3 regions of the Kluyvera intermedia genome follow, and region 1 is predicted to be linked to each of the others. Evidence: predicted binding sites of a transcription regulator. Region 1 holds the regulator's gene; each other region holds the start of a gene.
What was found. Region 1 encodes PurR, which represses purine synthesis genes. Its sites were predicted from a motif close to CANGCAAACGTTTGCNTG; they were not measured.
Positions count from the first base shown of each region.

Region 2: the regulator PurR is predicted to act here: its motif matches at 2,301-2,318, upstream of gcvT (glycine cleavage system aminomethyltransferase GcvT).
Region 3: the regulator PurR is predicted to act here: its motif matches at 3,242-3,259, upstream of U0026_RS00485 (nucleobase:cation symporter-2 family protein).

Region 1 covers NZ_CP139986.1:2,595,963-2,601,897, reverse strand. Annotated here, with positions in the region: gene punC (purine nucleoside transporter PunC) at 1-1,100, opposite strand, end outside; gene punR (DNA-binding transcriptional activator PunR) at 1,212-2,123, shown strand; gene purR (HTH-type transcriptional repressor PurR) at 2,141-3,166, opposite strand; gene U0026_RS12555 (hypothetical protein) at 3,298-3,477, shown strand; gene cydH (cytochrome bd-I oxidase subunit CydH) at 3,461-3,550, shown strand; gene U0026_RS12550 (MFS transporter) at 3,711-4,877, shown strand; gene sodB (superoxide dismutase [Fe]) at 4,951-5,532, opposite strand; gene U0026_RS12540 (C40 family peptidase) at 5,656-5,935, opposite strand, start outside.
Region 2 covers NZ_CP139986.1:883,566-889,500, forward strand. Annotated here, with positions in the region: gene ubiH (2-octaprenyl-6-methoxyphenyl hydroxylase) at 1-765, shown strand, start outside; gene ubiI (FAD-dependent 2-octaprenylphenol hydroxylase) at 784-1,986, shown strand; gene gcvT (glycine cleavage system aminomethyltransferase GcvT) at 2,379-3,473, shown strand; gene gcvH (glycine cleavage system protein GcvH) at 3,500-3,889, shown strand; gene gcvP (aminomethyl-transferring glycine dehydrogenase) at 4,013-5,935, shown strand, end outside.
Region 3 covers NZ_CP139986.1:99,359-105,293, forward strand. Annotated here, with positions in the region: gene U0026_RS00480 (AsmA family protein) at 1-1,675, opposite strand, end outside; gene U0026_RS00485 (nucleobase:cation symporter-2 family protein) at 1,796-3,187, opposite strand; gene gltS (sodium/glutamate symporter) at 3,472-4,674, shown strand; gene glpK (glycerol kinase GlpK) at 4,808-5,935, opposite strand, start outside.

The DNA.
Region 1 (5,935 bases):
AGCATCACACAGGTGGTAGTCAGCAGCGGGGTGGCGATGAGCGTCGACACGGCAAGGCTTGCCAGGAAGCAAAGGCCCAGCTGCAACGTATTCTGTAACGCAGCGGCGCGCCCGGTTGCCTGCGGAAAGGGCTTCAAAGCCTGAGCGACGACGATAGGATAAATCGCCCCGTTGGCGATAGCCATCACGCAGAAGGGGATCAGTAACGCAGTCAGCGAGGCATTCTCTGCCAGACCAGCGCCCCAGGTACCAATAACGCTGAGGGCATAGACCACCAAAAGCCATGGCAGAAGTTGAGCACCCTGCCATTTTTGCAGTGCGGCACGGCAACCGTAGCCACCAATCAAGAAAGCGATGGTCTGAGGAACGTAGCTCAGGCCAATGACGGTTGGGCTATAACCCATTTCATGCAGAATAAATGGCGAACCTGTCAGCCATGCGAAGAAACTCGCAGAGCACGCGGCGTAAATCAGAACGTTGCCACGATAGTCCTTACTGCGCAGCAGGCGCATAAAGGTCAGCTTTTCTTCGCTGGTGGCATTTTTCTTGTGTGCCGGCTTCAGGCGAAATGCGGGTAACATCAGCACCAGGGTAATGATAAATAATGCCGCAAAAATGGCCTGCCAATCAAAATGCACTAATAACCAGCTACCCAGAAGCGGGGCGAGGGCTGGAGATAGGCCGACCAGTGGCATAATCGTGGCGAAAATACGGTTAGTGCGCTGCGCAGGATAATAGTCAGTCACCATCGCCTGCCAGGTTACGGCCGCCGCACAAACGCCTACGGCCTGTACAAAGCGCAGTACCAGCAGTGTGGTACCATCACGCACCCACAACATGCCTATGCAGCCCAGCGCAAAAATGGTTAACCCGGTCAGCAGAATCGGTTTACGGCCGTAGCGGTCTGACAGCGGCCCCCACAAAAGCTGCGCGAGGGCAAAACCGGCGAGGAACAAACTCAGGCTGGCACTCACTGCGGATGCTGGTGTTTGCAGATCTTCCTGAATAACCGCAAAGGCAGGTAAATACATATCTGTCGCCAGAAAACCCAGCACGCTCAGTCCTGCTAGCCAGACTAAAAATCCTTTCCCCGGTTGCATAAATCGACCTTTTTCTCATGAATAAACAATTGCGCAGAGTGTAGAGAGTGCAATGGTGGTTGTGAAACGCTAATATTTGAGTCATGGATTCAAAATATTTGAAGGCAAAAAATGTGGTCTGAATATTCCTTAGAAGTGGTTGATGCCGTTGCGCGCAACGGCAGCTTTAGCGCCGCGGCGCAGGAATTACACCGTGTGCCTTCGGCGGTGAGCTATACCGTCCGTCAGTTAGAGGAATGGCTTGCGGTGCCTTTGTTTGAACGGCGGCACCGGGACGTTGAGCTAACGCCTGCCGGTGCATGGTTTTTGAAAGAAGGGCGATCTGTTATCAAAAAAATGCAGATCACCCGCCAACAGTGTCAGCAGATTGCCAACGGCTGGCGTGGGCAGTTGGCTATTGCGGTAGATAACATCGTTAAACCGGAACGGACTCGCCAGATGATTGTTGATTTCTATCGCCACTTTAACGATGTTGAGCTGATCGTATTTCAGGAAGTTTTCAACGGCGTGTGGGATGCGTTGTCGGATGGTCGCGTGGAACTGGCGATTGGCGCGACCCAGGCCATCCCAATCGGCGGGCGTTTTGCCTTTCGCGACATGGGTAAGCTTAATTGGCACTGCGTTGTCGCCTGTTCGCATCCGCTGGCAAAGATGGAAGGGCCGCTCAGCGATGATGTGTTGCGCAATTGGCCTTCATTGGTGCTTGAGGATACCTCTCGCTCGCTACCCAAGCGGACGACCTGGCTTCTGGATAACCAAAAAAGAGTGGTGGTACCGGACTGGGCGTCGTCGGAAACCTGCATTTCTGCTGGACTATGCGCGGCAATGGTACCCGGACATCGGGCGCAACCGTGGCTTGAGAGCGGGGAGTGGGTCGCATTAACACTGGAAAATCCCTTCCCGGATGCAGCCTGTTGTCTCACCTGGCAGCAAAGCGAAGCCTCACCGGCATTAAGCTGGTTGTTAGAGTATCTGGGAGACAGTGAGACGTTAAACGATGAGTGGCTGCGGACGCCGGAATAAGGCGTCCGCATCAGGACTTAGCGGCGATAGTCGCGATACGGGCCGTCGGCCACGGAGCGGCGTTCGATGAGGCGCGGATGCACCTCAATCGACTGAGACACCTCACGCTTACTTACGATGCGGTCCATCAACATATTGAAGGCCGTTTCACCCAGTGAATCTTTTGGCTGATGAATCGTCGTCAGCGCCGGGGTAAAGAAACGGGAGTTGCGCACGTTATCGTAACCGATAAGCGAAATATCCTGCGGAACCCGCAGACCCATTTCATCGGCAGCACACAGTGCGCCCATCGCCATGACATCGCCACCGCAGAAGATTGCGGTTGGACGAGGGTGCTGGGACAGGATTTGCTGCATCGCACGATAGCCAGACTCAGGCTCAAAATCGCCCTGTACAATCCAGTTGGTTGGGACGTTTATCATCGTCTCTTCCATGGCTTTCATAAAGCCCGCCAGACGACCCGCACCAGTGTTACGCTCCAGCGGCCCTGGGATCACGCCGATATCGCGATGCCCGCGTTCCACCAGATAACGACCCGCCATATAACCGCCCTCAAAGGCGTTATCAATCACGGAGTCAGTAAAGTCAGCTTTGGATTCTCCCCAGTCCATCACCACCATCGGGATGTTGCGATACTCTTCGAGCATCGTGAGCAGAGATTCCGGGTACTCTGAGCACATGACCAACAGGCCATCTACGCGCTTTTGCGCCATCATCGACAAATACGCGCGCTGTTTCTCAAGATTATTCCACGCGTTGCCAAGAATTAGGGTATAGCCTTTCTCAAAGCAGTTTTTCTCAACGGCTTCGATGATTTCAGCAAAATACGCCGCCTCGCTACTGGTTGCCAATAAACCGATCGATTTGGTGTGGTTAACCTTAAGGCTACGCGCCACGGCGCTTGGCGAGTAGTGCAGCTCTTTAATGGCTGCCCAAACCGCTTCACGCGTGTCTTCAGCGACAAAACGGGTTTTGTTAATTACATGTGATACGGTTGTAGTGGAAACGTTTGCGCGCTTCGCTACATCTTTAATTGTTGCCATTCCATCTCACTCCAGACCCTGGCCTGCCCCTGATAAAACCGAAAGGAAAACGTTTGCCTTCACACACCCTGGTACAATCTTGCAGATTGCATTTCGCCGGGAAAACGATACAGGACGACAGGAGGGGGTCAATGGCCGGTACGCTTATAAATAAGCGTCGAATTTTGACTTATCCTGGCGCAAAGTGGAAGAACAAAAACAAACATCCTGCTAAATCTGTGAAGATTTTTACGATTAACTGTGCAAAAATGATTAAACGCAGTTTTACTGTGGAAATCAAAAGGAGAAAAATTGATGAGCACCGATCTTAAGTTGTCACTCGGTACTACCTTTATTGCGCTTGCTCTGATCGTCGCAGCAAGTTTCACCGCTATATTGCATTAATCCCTCTGTGAGGGAGCATCCGCTCCCTCTCGTATTATTGTTACCCAATTAGCAATAATCTTTTGCTGTTTTGTACACTTCTGTTTTTCTGTGATTAATGTCATGCTTTTGCCCCATGTTGTCATGCCGCGTATTGCGTGTGGCTTAGCGGAGCTTTTGTATGAAAATTAATTTTCCCTTATTGGCTTTAGCCATTGGGGCCTTTGGTATTGGTACGACCGAATTCTCGCCGATGGGCTTATTGCCGGTTATCGCGAAAGGGGTTGATGTCTCAATTCCCGCCGCCGGTATGTTGATCAGCGCCTATGCGGTTGGCGTGATGGTTGGCGCGCCGCTGATGACGCTATTACTGTCACATCGCGGTCGTCGTAATGCGCTGATTTTCCTGATGGCTATCTTTACCCTTGGCAACGTACTGTCCGCTATCTCGCCGGACTACACCACCTTAATGCTCTCGCGCATTATCACCAGCCTCAACCATGGCGCTTTCTTTGGTCTTGGCTCAGTGGTGGCGGCGAGCGTGGTACCAAAGCACAAGCAGGCCAGCGCCGTTGCAACCATGTTTATGGGGCTGACCATTGCTAACATTGGCGGAGTGCCTGCGGCAACATGGCTTGGGGAAACTATCGGCTGGCGTATGTCGTTTATGGCAACCGCGGGGCTTGGTGTGATTGCCATCATCAGTCTGTGGTTTTCTCTTCCAAAAGGTGGGGCGGGGGAGAAACCGGATGTTAAGCGCGAGCTGTCGGTACTGGTCCGTCCGCAGGTCCTGTCTGCGCTGTTAACGACCGTATTAGGTGCGGGCGCCATGTTCACGCTCTATACCTACATTTCTCCGGTACTGCACACCATCACCCACGCATCGTCAGGTTTTATCACACTGATGCTGGTGTTGATTGGCGTTGGTTTCTCCATCGGTAACTACCTGGGCGGTAAATTTGCTGACCGCTCCGTCAGCGGCACGTTGAAAGGCTTCTTGCTGCTGTTGATGGTTATTATGTTGGCGATTCCGTTCCTTGCGCAAACCCAGTTAGGGGCCGCAGTGAGCATGGTGGTCTGGGGTGCGGCAACCTTCGCGGTGGTGCCACCGTTGCAGATGCGCGTGATGCGGGTAGCGCATGAAGCGCCAGGTCTGTCATCATCGGTCAATATCGGGGCATTTAATCTTGGTAATGCGCTGGGTGCGGTTGCTGGTGGTGCCGTGATTTCAGGCGGGATGGGCTACGCTTTTGTTCCCGTGATGGGCGCAATTGTGGCGGGGCTGGCATTGTTAGTTGTGGTGGTAAGCAGCCGTCGCCGAGGTGAAGAGGCGCTGGCGAGCCAGTAAAAACAAAAACGCAGAAGATTGACTCTTCTGCGTAATAGAGTAAACCCGGCTCAATATGGTCGGGTTTTACAACTTATGCGGCCAGATTTTCAGCCACAAACTTCCAGTTCACCAGAGCCCAGAAGTGCTCCAGATAGTTTGGACGCGCATTGCGGTAATCAATGTAGTAAGCATGTTCCCACACATCCACGGTCAGCAGTGGCGTTGCATCAGTGGTCAGAGGCGTACCCGCGTTAGACGTTGAGACAATGGCCAGCGAGCCGTCAGCCTTCTTCACAAGCCATGTCCAGCCCGCACCGAAGTTTTTGACTGCCGCGTCAGTAAACTGTGCTTTGAACTCAGCGAAGCTACCAAACGCTTTGTTGATGGCGTCAGCAACTGCACCGGTCGGTTCGCCGCCAGCGTTAGGGGCCAGGCAGTTCCAGTAGAAAGTGTGGTTCCAGACCTGAGCCGCGTTGTTGAACACACCGCCTTCAGACGTGCGCACGATCTCTTCGAGCGTTTTGCCTTCAAACGGGGTGCCTTTAACCAGGTTGTTCAGGTTAGTGACATAAGTCTGGTGGTGTTTACCATAATGGTACTCAAGCGTTTCCACAGAAATGTGTGGGACAAGAGCGTCTTTGGCATACGGTAATGCAGGTAATTCGAACGACATTGCTACTCTCCTTATTATAGTTTATCCACTCAATAACCTTGTATTGAGTGAGGATAGAGTAGCAAATTAAAAGGTGAGATAAAAGATAAGCTTACCCCGTTTATTAACAAACGGGGTAAGTGATTAACGAATGGTCTTAGGGGTTACCACGCGGCGAGCGCCGACATAATGACGCACCCAATAATCTTCGCTCAATGAGGTGATTTGGATATCACGACCGGTGCGAGGCGACTGAATGAACTTACCGTTGCCGACGTAAACACCCACATGGTCAGCTGTACCACGACCTTGGGTGCGGAAGAAGACCAGATCGCCGCTTTCCAGCTCGCCACGGTTTACCGGGCGGGCGTCACGCAAGTGGTACATTTCATTGGCGGTGCGCGGAATACGAATATTGACCAGA
Region 2 (5,935 bases), 1.7 Mb from region 1:
CAAACCGACGGGGTGAGCGTCACGCTGGATGATGGTACGACGCTGCACGGTAAACTGCTGGTGGCTGCTGACGGTTCGCGCTCAACGCTGGGTGAGCAGTGTGGTATTCACTGGCAGCAAGAGCCGTATAATCAGGTGGCGGTGATTGCTAACGTCATCACCGCGATGCCTCATCAGGGACGTGCGTTTGAGCGCTTCACCGAATACGGGCCACTGGCGATGTTGCCGATGTCGCATAATCGCTGCTCGTTGGTGTGGTGCCATCCGCTGGAGCGTCATGACGAAGTATTAAGCTGGTCAGATGCCCGTTTTTGCCACGAACTCCAGCAGGCGTTTGGCTGGCGATTAGGTCGTATCACCCAGGCCGGTGCCCGCAATGCCTATCCGTTGTCGTTGACGACCGCTACGCGTACCGTGTCACACCGGCTGGCGCTGGTGGGCAACGCAGCGCAGACGCTGCATCCGATCGCCGGGCAAGGATTCAACTTAGGTCTGCGCGACGTCATGACGCTCGCAGAAATGCTGGCGCAGGCGCATGCCGACAATCACGATATCGGCGACTACCCGCTGTTATGCCACTATCAACGCCAGCGGGCAGAGGATAAATCCGCCACGATTGGCGTTACGGATGGCCTGGTGCATCTATTTGCTAACCGCTGGGCGCCGCTGGTTGCCGGACGTAATGCGGGGCTGATGGCAATGGAATTATTTACCCCTGCACGCGATGTGCTGGCCCAGCGGACGCTGGGCTGGGTCGCTCGTTAAGAGCTTTAAGGAGTTAATGTGCAAAGTGTTGATGTTGCCATCGTAGGCGGTGGAATGGTCGGGCTGGCGGTAGCCTGCGGTTTACAGGGCAGCGGTTTACGGGTTGCGGTACTGGAACAATCGCAGCCGCAGCAACTTGCCGCCGATGCGTCGCCTGCGCTGCGAGTATCCGCCATTAATGCGGGTAGCGAAAAGCTGCTGTCAAAGCTGGATGTCTGGTCGGCAATTATCGCTCAGCGTGCCAGCTGTTACCACGGCATGGAAGTGTGGGATAAAGACAGCTTTGGTCGCATCGCGTTTGACGATCGCAGTATGGGTTACAGCCATCTTGGTCATATCGTCGAGAATGCGGTTATTCATCAGGCGCTATGGCAAAAGGCCGAGCGTTGCGCCGACGTTACATTAATGGCACCGGCAGAATTACAGCAGGTCGTGTGGGGAGAGAACGAAGCCTTTCTGACCCTGAAGGATGGCAACATGCTAACGGCTCGGCTGGTGGTCGGCGCCGACGGTGCGAACTCCTGGCTGCGTAACAAAGCCGATATTCCGTTGACCTTCTGGGATTACCGCCATCATGCGCTGGTTGCAACCGTGCGCACAGATGAGCCGCATGAAGCCGTTGCGCGCCAGTGTTTCCACGGCGAAGGTATTTTGGCCTTCCTGCCGCTGTCCGATCCTCATTTATGCTCTATTGTCTGGTCGCTGTCTCCACAGGAAGCCGAGCGGATGCAACAGGCCGATGAGGTCGAGTTTAATCAAGCGCTGAATATTGCCTTTGATAACCGCCTGGGGCTTTGCAAGGTGGAGAGTGAGCGGCAGATCTACCCGCTCACCGGGCGCTATGCTCGCCAGTTTGCTGCGCATCGTCTGGCGCTAGTGGGCGACGCGGCGCACACCATCCACCCGCTTGCCGGGCAGGGCGTGAATCTGGGCTTTATGGATGCTGCGGAACTGATCAATGAGTTAAAGCGCCTGCATGCGCAGGGCAAAGACATTGGTCAACATTTCTATCTTCGTCGTTATGAGCGTAGCCGCAAGCACAGCGCGGCGGTCATGCTGGCCGGAATGCAGGGCTTCCGCGAGCTGTTCGCGGGTGAAAACCCGGCGAAGAAGCTGTTCCGTGATATTGGCCTGAAACTGGCCGATACGTTACCTGGCGTGAAACCTCAGTTGATCCGTCAGGCGATGGGCCTGAATGACCTGCCTGAGTGGCTTCGTTAAGTCGCTCACACTTTTACTCCCGGTGATTCCACCGGGAGTCGCCCCCTCATTTGAAAAAATCTAATTTCACGCCTTTTTTCGCATTAGATTTCTTAATCCATCCATTTATTTGTTACGGAAAACGCGCCTTATTTTCCGCATGAAATATTATCTTGTGCTAAATATCTCGCCAATGTTGTTAATAATATGTGGCGTATTTCGCTTTTTTGCAGTTGATAGTTCTGTATGATTTTTCGCAGCTTTGGGTCATAAGCTAATGTGATGCCCCTTTTTTCTTGATGGTTAACGACGGTGTTCAGTGGTAACTTCAGGGAAAAGATAACGTTTGCGTCGGTGCCTCACTGAGGTGTCGGCGTTGGGTTTTGTGGTGCGATTTACAAAACGAGGACATGATGGCTCAACAAACGCCTTTGTATGATCAGCACGTGTTGTGTGGCGCGCGCATGGTAGATTTCCACGGCTGGATGATGCCGCTGCATTATGGTTCGCAGATTGATGAGCACCACGCGGTGCGTACCGACGCCGGGATGTTCGATGTGTCGCATATGACCATCGTTGACCTCCACGGTCCGCGGACCAGAGAATTCCTGCTCTACCTGCTGGCGAACGACGTTGCTAAGCTGACCAAACCGGGTAAAGCGCTTTATAGCGGCATGCTAAATGCCTCGGGTGGCGTGATTGACGACCTGATAGTCTATTACCTCACCGAAGATTATTTCCGCCTCGTTGTTAACTCTGCCACCCGCGAAAAAGACCTCTCCTGGATTACCCAACACGCCGAACCTTATGCCATCGACATCACCGTCCGTGATGATCTGTCGCTTATCGCAGTACAGGGACCGAACGCGCAGGCGAAAGCCAACAGTCTGTTTACCGATGAGCAGCGTCAGGCCGTTGACGGCATGAAACCCTTCTTTGGCGTGCAGGCGGGTGACTTCTTTGTCGCAACCACCGGTTACACCGGTGAGGCGGGCTATGAAATTGCGCTGCCGAAAGAGCAGGCCGCTGATTTCTGGCAGAAGCTGGTACAGGCTGGAGTGAAGCCTTGTGGCCTGGGCGCACGCGATACGCTGCGTCTGGAAGCGGGCATGAATCTGTACGGTCAGGAAATGGACGAAGGTGTCTCTCCGCTGGCCGCCAATATGGGCTGGACTGTCGCCTGGGAACCGGCTGACCGTGATTTTATTGGTCGTGACGTGCTGGAGCAGGAGCGCGAGAAAGGGACTGAGCAACTGGTTGGCCTGGTGATGACTGAAAAAGGCGTCCTGCGCGGCGAACTGCCGGTACGCTTTACCGATGCCAATGGCAACGCCTGTGAAGGGGTGATCACCAGCGGTACCTTCTCCCCAACCTTAGGCCACAGCATTGCGCTGGCCCGCGTCCCGGCAGGGATTGGCGAAACGGCGATTGTGCAAATCCGTAACCGCGAAATGCCGGTGAAAGTGACCAAACCTATTTTTGTACGTAACGGCAAAGCCGTCGCGTAACCGATTCTTATTCTGGAGATTTTTTGATGAGCAACGTACCAGCAGAACTGAAATACAGCAAAGAACACGAATGGCTGCGTAAAGAAGCTGACGGCAGCTACACCGTAGGTATCACCGAGCACGCGCAGGAATTACTCGGTGACATGGTCTTTGTTGACCTGCCTGAAGTGGGCGCAACTGTCAGCGCGGGTGATGACTGTGCGGTAGCGGAATCTGTCAAAGCGGCCTCCGATATTTACGCGCCAATCAGCGGTGAAATTGTCGCCGTCAACGAAGAACTGGGTGACTCACCGGAGTTGGTGAACAGCGAACCGTATGAAGGTGGCTGGATCTTCAAAATCAAAGCCAGCGACGAATCTCAGGTTGCGGCACTGCTCGATGCAACTGCCTATGAAGCCTTACTCGAAAACGAGTAACGGTTTTCTCCCTCTCTCTTTGGGAGAGGGCCGGGGTGAGGGGATCTTTTCGCCTTCACCTCAAACCTCTCCCAAAGGAAGAGGAAATCTTAAAATCACCGCACGTTTCAGGAACCATCGCTCATGACACAGACTTTAAGCCAGCTTGAAAACCGTGGCGCGTTTATTGAACGTCACATCGGGCCGGATGCCCAACAGCAGCAAGAGATGCTCAAAACCGTCGGCGCGGATTCATTAAACGCACTGATTGGGCAGATCGTGCCGAAAGATATCCAGCTCGCTACGCCGCCGCAGGTAGGCGACGCCACCACAGAATTCGCCGCGCTGGCGGAGCTGAAGGCGATTGCCGGTCGCAACAAGCGCTTTAAGTCATATATTGGCATGGGCTACACCCCGGTGCAGCTGCCGCCGGTTATCCAGCGTAATATGCTGGAAAACCCAGGTTGGTACACGGCGTACACCCCGTACCAGCCGGAAGTCTCACAAGGGCGCCTGGAATCGCTGCTCAACTTCCAGCAGGTGACGTTGGATTTGACCGGTCTGGACATGGCGTCAGCCTCCTTACTGGACGAAGCGACCGCTGCCGCTGAAGCGATGGCGATGGCTAAACGCGTTAGCAAACTGAAAAATGCCAACCGCTTCTTTGTTGCCGCTGATGTACATCCGCAAACGCTGGACGTGGTCCGCACCCGCGCAGAAACCTTCGGTTTTGACGTTATTGTGGATGACGCTGACAAAGCGCTGGAGCATCAGGATGTCTTCGGCGTGCTGTTACAGCAGGTAGGAACGACAGGTGAAGTTCACGACTACAGCAAGCTGATTGCTGAGCTGAAATCTCGCAAAGTGGTGGTGAGCGTCGCCGCTGATTTTATGGCGCTGGTGCTGTTAACCGCACCGGGCAAACAGGGCGCGGACATTGTCTTCGGCTCTGCTCAACGCTTCGGCGTACCGATGGGCTACGGTGGCCCACATGCGGCGTTCTTTGCTGCCATTGATGAATTCAAACGCGCGATACCGGGCCGTATTATCGGCGTATCGAAAGATGCGGCGGGCAATACCGCGCTGCGCATGGCGATGCAGACTCGCGAGCAGCATATCCGCCGTGAGAAAGCTAACTCCAACATCTGTACCTCGCAGGTACTGCTGGCTAATATTGCCAGCCTGTATGCGGTGTATCACGGTCCGGTTGGCTTACAACGTATCGCCAATCGCATCCACCGCCTGACCGATATTCTAGCAGCCGGTCTGCAACAGAAAGGTCAGAAGCTGCGTTTTGCACACTACTTTGACACCCTGTGTGTCGAAGTGGCAGACAAAGCCGCCGTGCTGGCGCGCGCGCAAGCCGCTGAGATCAACCTGCGTAGCGACATCCTCAACGCCGTGGGGATCACCCTGAACGAAACCACCACTCGCGAAGATGTGGTGGGCCTATTTAACGTGATTCTGGGTGAAAACCACGGTCTGGATGTCGACACGCTGGACAAAGACGTGGCGCTCGATAGCCGCTCGATCCCACAGGCCATGCTGCGTGATGATGCCATCCTCAGCCACCCGGTCTTTAATCGCTATCACAGCGAAACCGAGATGATGCGTTATATGCACTCTCTGGAGCGTAAAGATCTGGCGCTGAATCAGGCGATGATCCCACTGGGATCGTGCACCATGAAGCTCAATGCTGCCGCTGAAATGATCCCGATTACCTGGCCTGAATTTGCGGAACTGCACCCGTTCTGCCCGGTCGACCAGGCGGAAGGTTACCATCAGATGATCGGTCAACTGTCCGACTGGCTGGTGAAATTAACCGGTTACGACGCGCTGTGTATGCAGCCGAACTCCGGTGCACAGGGCGAATATGCGGGCCTGCTGGCGATTCGTCACTACCATGAAAGCCGCAACGATGGCCATCGTGATATTTGCCTTATCCCAAGCTCAGCACATGGCACCAACCCAGCTTCCGCGCAAATGGCGGGGATGCAGGTGGTGGTGGTGGCTTGTGATAAAAACGGTAATATCGATCTGGCCGATCTTCGCGCGAAAGCGGAGCAG
Region 3 (5,935 bases), 2.2 Mb from region 1:
ACTTTATTTCACCACCCTGCATTTGCTGCGTTACTTCCTGTTTCCCCATATTCACCGCATGAAGCTGCCCATTCACCGTCGGCTTAAGCGGTGCATCGGCCTGAACGCTTGCGCTGGCGGTGAGCTGAATATTCCCATCCCCGCCAATAGCGAGCTGCGGCCAGCCCCATTGTTGCAGGATATTCAACGGCACGCCGCGTCCGTTTAACGTCACGCTGGTGTGTCGCTGCGGTTGCTGCGATACCGTGGCGGTGGCTTCCAGAATCCCTTTTTCGGTAAAGGCACTCAGCTCGGTCACGTTGACGTTCGAGGCATCGGCATTCAGCGCCATCGACGGCCGTCGAATGTCCACGCGATTAAAGGTCGCCGCAGCGCCGTTCAGCGTCGCACTGCCGCCCCAGACGCCCCACTGACGGTTTTTCACCACCTGGAGGTTTGCGCCATAGCCGTCCAGCGCCGTGACCTGCCAGGGGAATTCAGGGTCAATATCAATCACCAGATTACGACTCGCCCCGAATTTTTTCAGGGTGATGCTTTGCAGCCATTCAGGCAGCGGCGTCATCCACAGCGTTTTCCAGTTCTCCGGCAGCGTATATTCCAACCCGGCGATGACTGCATCGTCCAGCACCAGTGCGTTACCGGAACGCAGCCAGTTACCGGAACTGCGTACCATGCCACCTTCCCAGCGTGAGGTGAACTGGCGCAGCGCAATCCCCTGCGGCGAGAGTTCGGCATTGAGGATGGGGTCAAGCAGATGCAGCGAGCCGTAGATAAACTCGCTGGCATTCAGCGAGATCTTGCCATCGGTGCTCTGCCATCCGCCGTTGCTGAGCGTCAGGTTGCGCAAGTTGAGGTCCAGATCGGCTATCGCCCAGTCTGGGCCTTGCAGGCTGGCATCGGTCACGTCCAGGCGGCCAATTTGCAGAGAGGGCACGGTGGTCAGTGGTGCCATGAAATTGAGCAACGATTTGTCGCTTTGTAGACGGATGTCGTTGAGGCGCAGATTGTCCACCACCCAGCTACCGTCGGCGTTACGCCGAGCGTTGCCGGTCAGCGAACCGCGTGCCATATCAGCCCCGACGGTGGTTAACGTCACTTCGCTGCCGTTAATATCACCTTCAATTAACGCGTTGGTGGCTGGAACGCCGTTCAGCGAGAGCGAGCCTGCGCTCATCTGAATATGCGCTTTTTTCCCCAGCACATTCCCTGCTTCTGGCGACCATGGCGCTACGCCGCCGAAGACGCGTTGAGCACTGAGCTCCCAGCCGGTTTCCGGGCTGTTGAGCGCCATATTTCTCAGTTGTAAACGGTCGGCGGCAAATGGCAATGGCGCGTTGGACGGCGAGAGGTTCAGCGTCCCGTCCTGCAACAAGATGGTATCCACATGCAGTGGGTCGGTTATCTGGCGCGAGCTAAGGCCAATATCGACATCTTTGGCAACCAGCGTCGCGGGCTTGCCATCACGGCCAAACGTGACGTTTTTCAGCAGGATATGCGACGGGGAAGAGAAGCGATGATCCATCGCATCAAAGGTGACCTGATAGGCGGTGTTATCGCTTAGCCAATGGCTAATCTGACGTGCGCCCCAGCGTGTTTGCAGCAGAAAGTAAAAGGCCAGCATCACCAGCAGCAGGGCGATCAGTAGCCAGATAAGCAGCTTTCCAAGAAATTTCATGATCTTCCATCCTGAGCAGGGCACATAAACCTGTTATGCATGATTTATGCGCAATGCTCAAGGCGGGAATCGTATTATTCGATGTCAGCGGCAGTGGGCAAAGCCACTGCCGCATCGGGCTTACTCTTTCTCTGGCGGGAAGACCAGGTTCAGAATAATCGCCGTGATCCCACCGGCAGCGATGCCGGAAGAGAGCAAGTTTTTCAGCCAGTCCGGGGCGAACTGGAGGATTTGCGGCTGCTGAGAAACGCCAAGGCCGACGGCCAGCGACAGTGCAATAATCAGGATTGCGCGGCGGTTCAGCGGTTCGCGAGAGACAATACGCACGCCGGATGCGGCGATGGTGCCGAACATCACAAGCGTTGCACCGCCGAGAACCGGTTCCGGAATATGCTGGACGAAGCCGCTGACCGCCGGGAACAGGCCGAGAACGATCAGCATTAGCGCAACCACAAAGCCCACGTAGCGGCTGGCGACGCCGGTCAACTGGATAACGCCGTTATTCTGCCCGAAGCAGGAATTTGGGAAGGTGTTGAACACGGCGGAAACACAGGAGTTAAGGCCGTTTGCCAGCACGCCGCCCTTTAGGCGCTTCATGTAAAGCGGGCCAGAGACCGGTTGTTCAGACACGTCGGAGGTGGCGGTGATATCGCCAATGGTTTCCAGCGAGGTGATCATAAACACCAGCATCAACGGCAGCAGCAGGTTCCAGTCGATGCCTAAACCGTAGTAGAGCGGCGTTGGAACCATAATCAGAGCGCTGTTGGTGGGTGCGGTATTTTGCGGCAGCATATCGAGTGCCCAGGCCACCAGGTAGCCTGCCGCCATGGCGATGACCAGTGAAGCGATGCGCAGGTAAGGGTTGCGCTGACGGTTAAGCAGAATAATGATGGCGAGTACCACGCCCGCCAGCAGCAGGTTTTTCGGCGCGCCAAAGGTGTTGTTCGCCATCGCGGCATAGCCGCCGCCGATGGACGTCAGACCAACCTGAATCAGTGACAGACCAATAATCATCACCACCACGCCGGAGACCAGCGGAGTGATCACGCGGCGAGCCAGATGCAACACGCGGGATAGGGCCATCTCAGTGAAGCTTGCCAACATCAATGTGCCGAACAGCGCTGCCATCATCGTTGGTACATCGGCACCGCCGGTTTTCAGCGCCGTTCCGCCCATAATCAGCGGGGCGACAAAGTTGAAGCTGGTGCCCTGAATCGACAGCAGGCCAGAGCCAACCGGGCCCCAGGCTTTAATCTGAATGATAGATGCCACACCGGAGGCGAATAACGACATGCTGATAATGTGCTGGGTGTCTTCGGCGGGAAGCCCCAGTGCCTGACAAATCAGCAGCGCGGGGGTGATCACCGCGACAAACATTGCCAGCAGGTGCTGAAGTGCGGCGAACAGGGTTTGCGGAAGCGGCGGGCGATCTTCCAGACGGTAAATTAATTCGCTGTTGTGCTTCGGCGCAACCGGTTGCGCTTCGACGTGTTCGAGGGTGTTAGCGGACATCTTTTCAGGCCATCTCGTGTCGGAAAAGTGGCGATTTTAGCGGACTGGCTGGTAAAAGCAATCGGTTGCTTTGAAGTCGGGGAAAATATTGCGGCAAATACCCGGATAAAAGATACGTATTTGGTGGCAGGGGTTAACGAAATTGATGAGTAATAGTACCTTTTTCTATCACTTTTTCCCTTTTCTTGCTTACACTTTGGGCCGACGCCTCATGATGAGGCTCTCACGACATCGGAAATTTGTCGCGTATGAATGGATCATGCGTTTAGTAAGGAGCTGCACTTATGTTTCATCTCGATACCTTATCGACGCTCGTGGCCGCAACGCTGGTGTTGCTGCTCGGACGACAGTTGGTCCAGAACGTCCCCTTCCTGAAGAAATACACTATCCCCGAACCCGTTGCGGGCGGCCTGCTGGTGGCGCTGGCGTTGCTGGTGCTAAAGAAAAGCATGGGTTGGGAAATTGACTTTGATATGGGGTTGAAAGACCCGCTGATGCTGGCGTTCTTTGCCACCATTGGGCTTAATGCCAACATTGCCAGCCTGCGTTCAGGCGGGAAAGTGGTGGGCATGTTCCTGATTGTCGTTGTCGGCCTGCTGTTACTGCAAAACGCATTGGGCATCGGCATGGCAAAGCTGCTCGGTCTTGACCCTATTATGGGCCTGTTGGCGGGCTCAATTACGCTGTCGGGTGGTCACGGTACCGGTGCTGCGTGGAGCAAACTGTTTATCGAGCGCTACGGTTTTACCAATGCCACCGAAGTGGCGATGGCGTGCGCAACCTTCGGTCTGGTGCTGGGCGGGTTGATTGGCGGCCCGGTGGCGCGCTATCTGGTGAAGCATTCATCGTCACCAAACGGTACGCCGGATGACCAGGAAGTGCCGACCGCATTTGAGAAGCCGGATGTTGGGCGTGTCATCACCTCGTTAGTGCTGATTGAAACAATCGCGCTTATCGCTATCTGCCTGACGGTCGGTAAGGTGATTGCGCAACTGTTGATAGGGACGGCGCTGGAGTTGCCAACGTTTGTCTGCGTACTGTTTGTTGGGGTAATCCTCAGTAATGGTCTGGCGCTGGTGGGCTTTTACCGCGTCTTTGAGCGCGCGGTGTCGGTTCTGGGCAACGTGAGTTTGTCATTATTCCTGGCCATGGCGCTGATGAGCCTGAAGCTATGGGAATTGGCGGATCTGGCATTGCCGATGCTGGCAATCCTCGCGGTGCAGACCGTGGCCATGGCACTGTACGCCATTTTTGTGACCTATCGTTTGATGGGCAAAAACTACGATGCAGCGGTACTGGCAGCGGGTCACTGCGGTTTTGGTCTTGGCGCTACGCCAACAGCGATTGCCAACATGCAGGCGATTACCGAACGTTTCGGCCCCTCGCATACCGCGTTTCTGGTGGTGCCGATGGTGGGGGCGTTCTTTATTGATATCGTCAATGCGCTGGTGATTAAGCTGTATTTAATGTTGCCGATGTTTGGTTGAAATAAAAATGCCGGAGATAATCTCCGGCATTTTTTTTGCCTGATGGCGCTACGCTTATCCGGCCTACGGTTAGGTATCGTTTGTAGGCCGGATAAGACGCGTTAGCGTCGCCATCCGGCATCCCTTTCGGCGCTTACTCGTCGTGATCTTCCCACGCTAATGCGCGTTTCACCGCTTTCTTCCAGCCGCTGTAGCGGAAGTTACGTTCGGTGGTTTCAATCCCCGGGCGGAACTCGCGCTCAATGACCGCTTTCTCCTGCAACTCATCCAGATTCTGCCAGAAGCCGACCGCCAGACCGGCCAGATAGGCCGCACCCAGCGCTGTCACTTCACGCACTTCTGGACGCTCAACGCGCGTACCCAGAATGTCGGACTGGAACTGCATCAGGAAGTTGTTGGCTACCGCACCGCCGTCCACGCGCAGGGCGTGCAGACGAATACCGGAGTCAGCCTGCATTGCTTCCAGCACGTCACGGGTCTGGTAGGCGATAGATTCCAGCGTTGCGCGGATGATGTGGTTAGAGTTCACACCACGGGTCAGGCCGAAAATTGCACCGCGAGCATACGGGTCCCAATATGGTGCGCCAAGGCCAGTAAAGGCGGGCACCACGTAAACGCCGTTTGTGTCTTTCACTTTGGTGGCGAAGTATTCGGAATCGAACGCATCGCTAATCAGTTTCATTTCATCACGCAGCCACTGAATGGATGCACCCGCCATAAACACCGCGCCTTCCAGCGCATAGTTCACTTCGCCACGTGGGCCACAGGCGATGGTGGTCAGCAGACCGTGGCTTGAGGCCACCGCTTTTTCACCGGTGTTCATCAGCATAAAGCAGCCGGTGCCGTAGGTGTTCTTTGCCATCCCTTCTTTCACGCACAGCTGGCCAAACAGCGCCGCCTGCTGGTCACCGGCAATCCCGGCGATAGGAATACGCGTACCGCCTTTACCACCGATGTTGGTCTGGCCGTATACTTCTGACGACTTGCGCACGTCTGGCAGCATGGCGCGCGGGATATCCAGCACCTCCAGCATCTTGTCATCCCACTCTAGAGTGTTGATGTTAAAGAGCATGGTACGCGAGGCGTTGGTGTAGTCGGTGACGTGTACGCGTCCCTGGGTCATTTTCCAGATAAGCCAGGTATCGACGGTGCCAAACAGCAACTCGCCACGACGTGCGCGCTCACGGGAACCTTCTACGTGATCAAGGATCCACTTTACTTTGGTGCCGGAGAAGTACGGGTCAACCACCAGTCCGGTGGT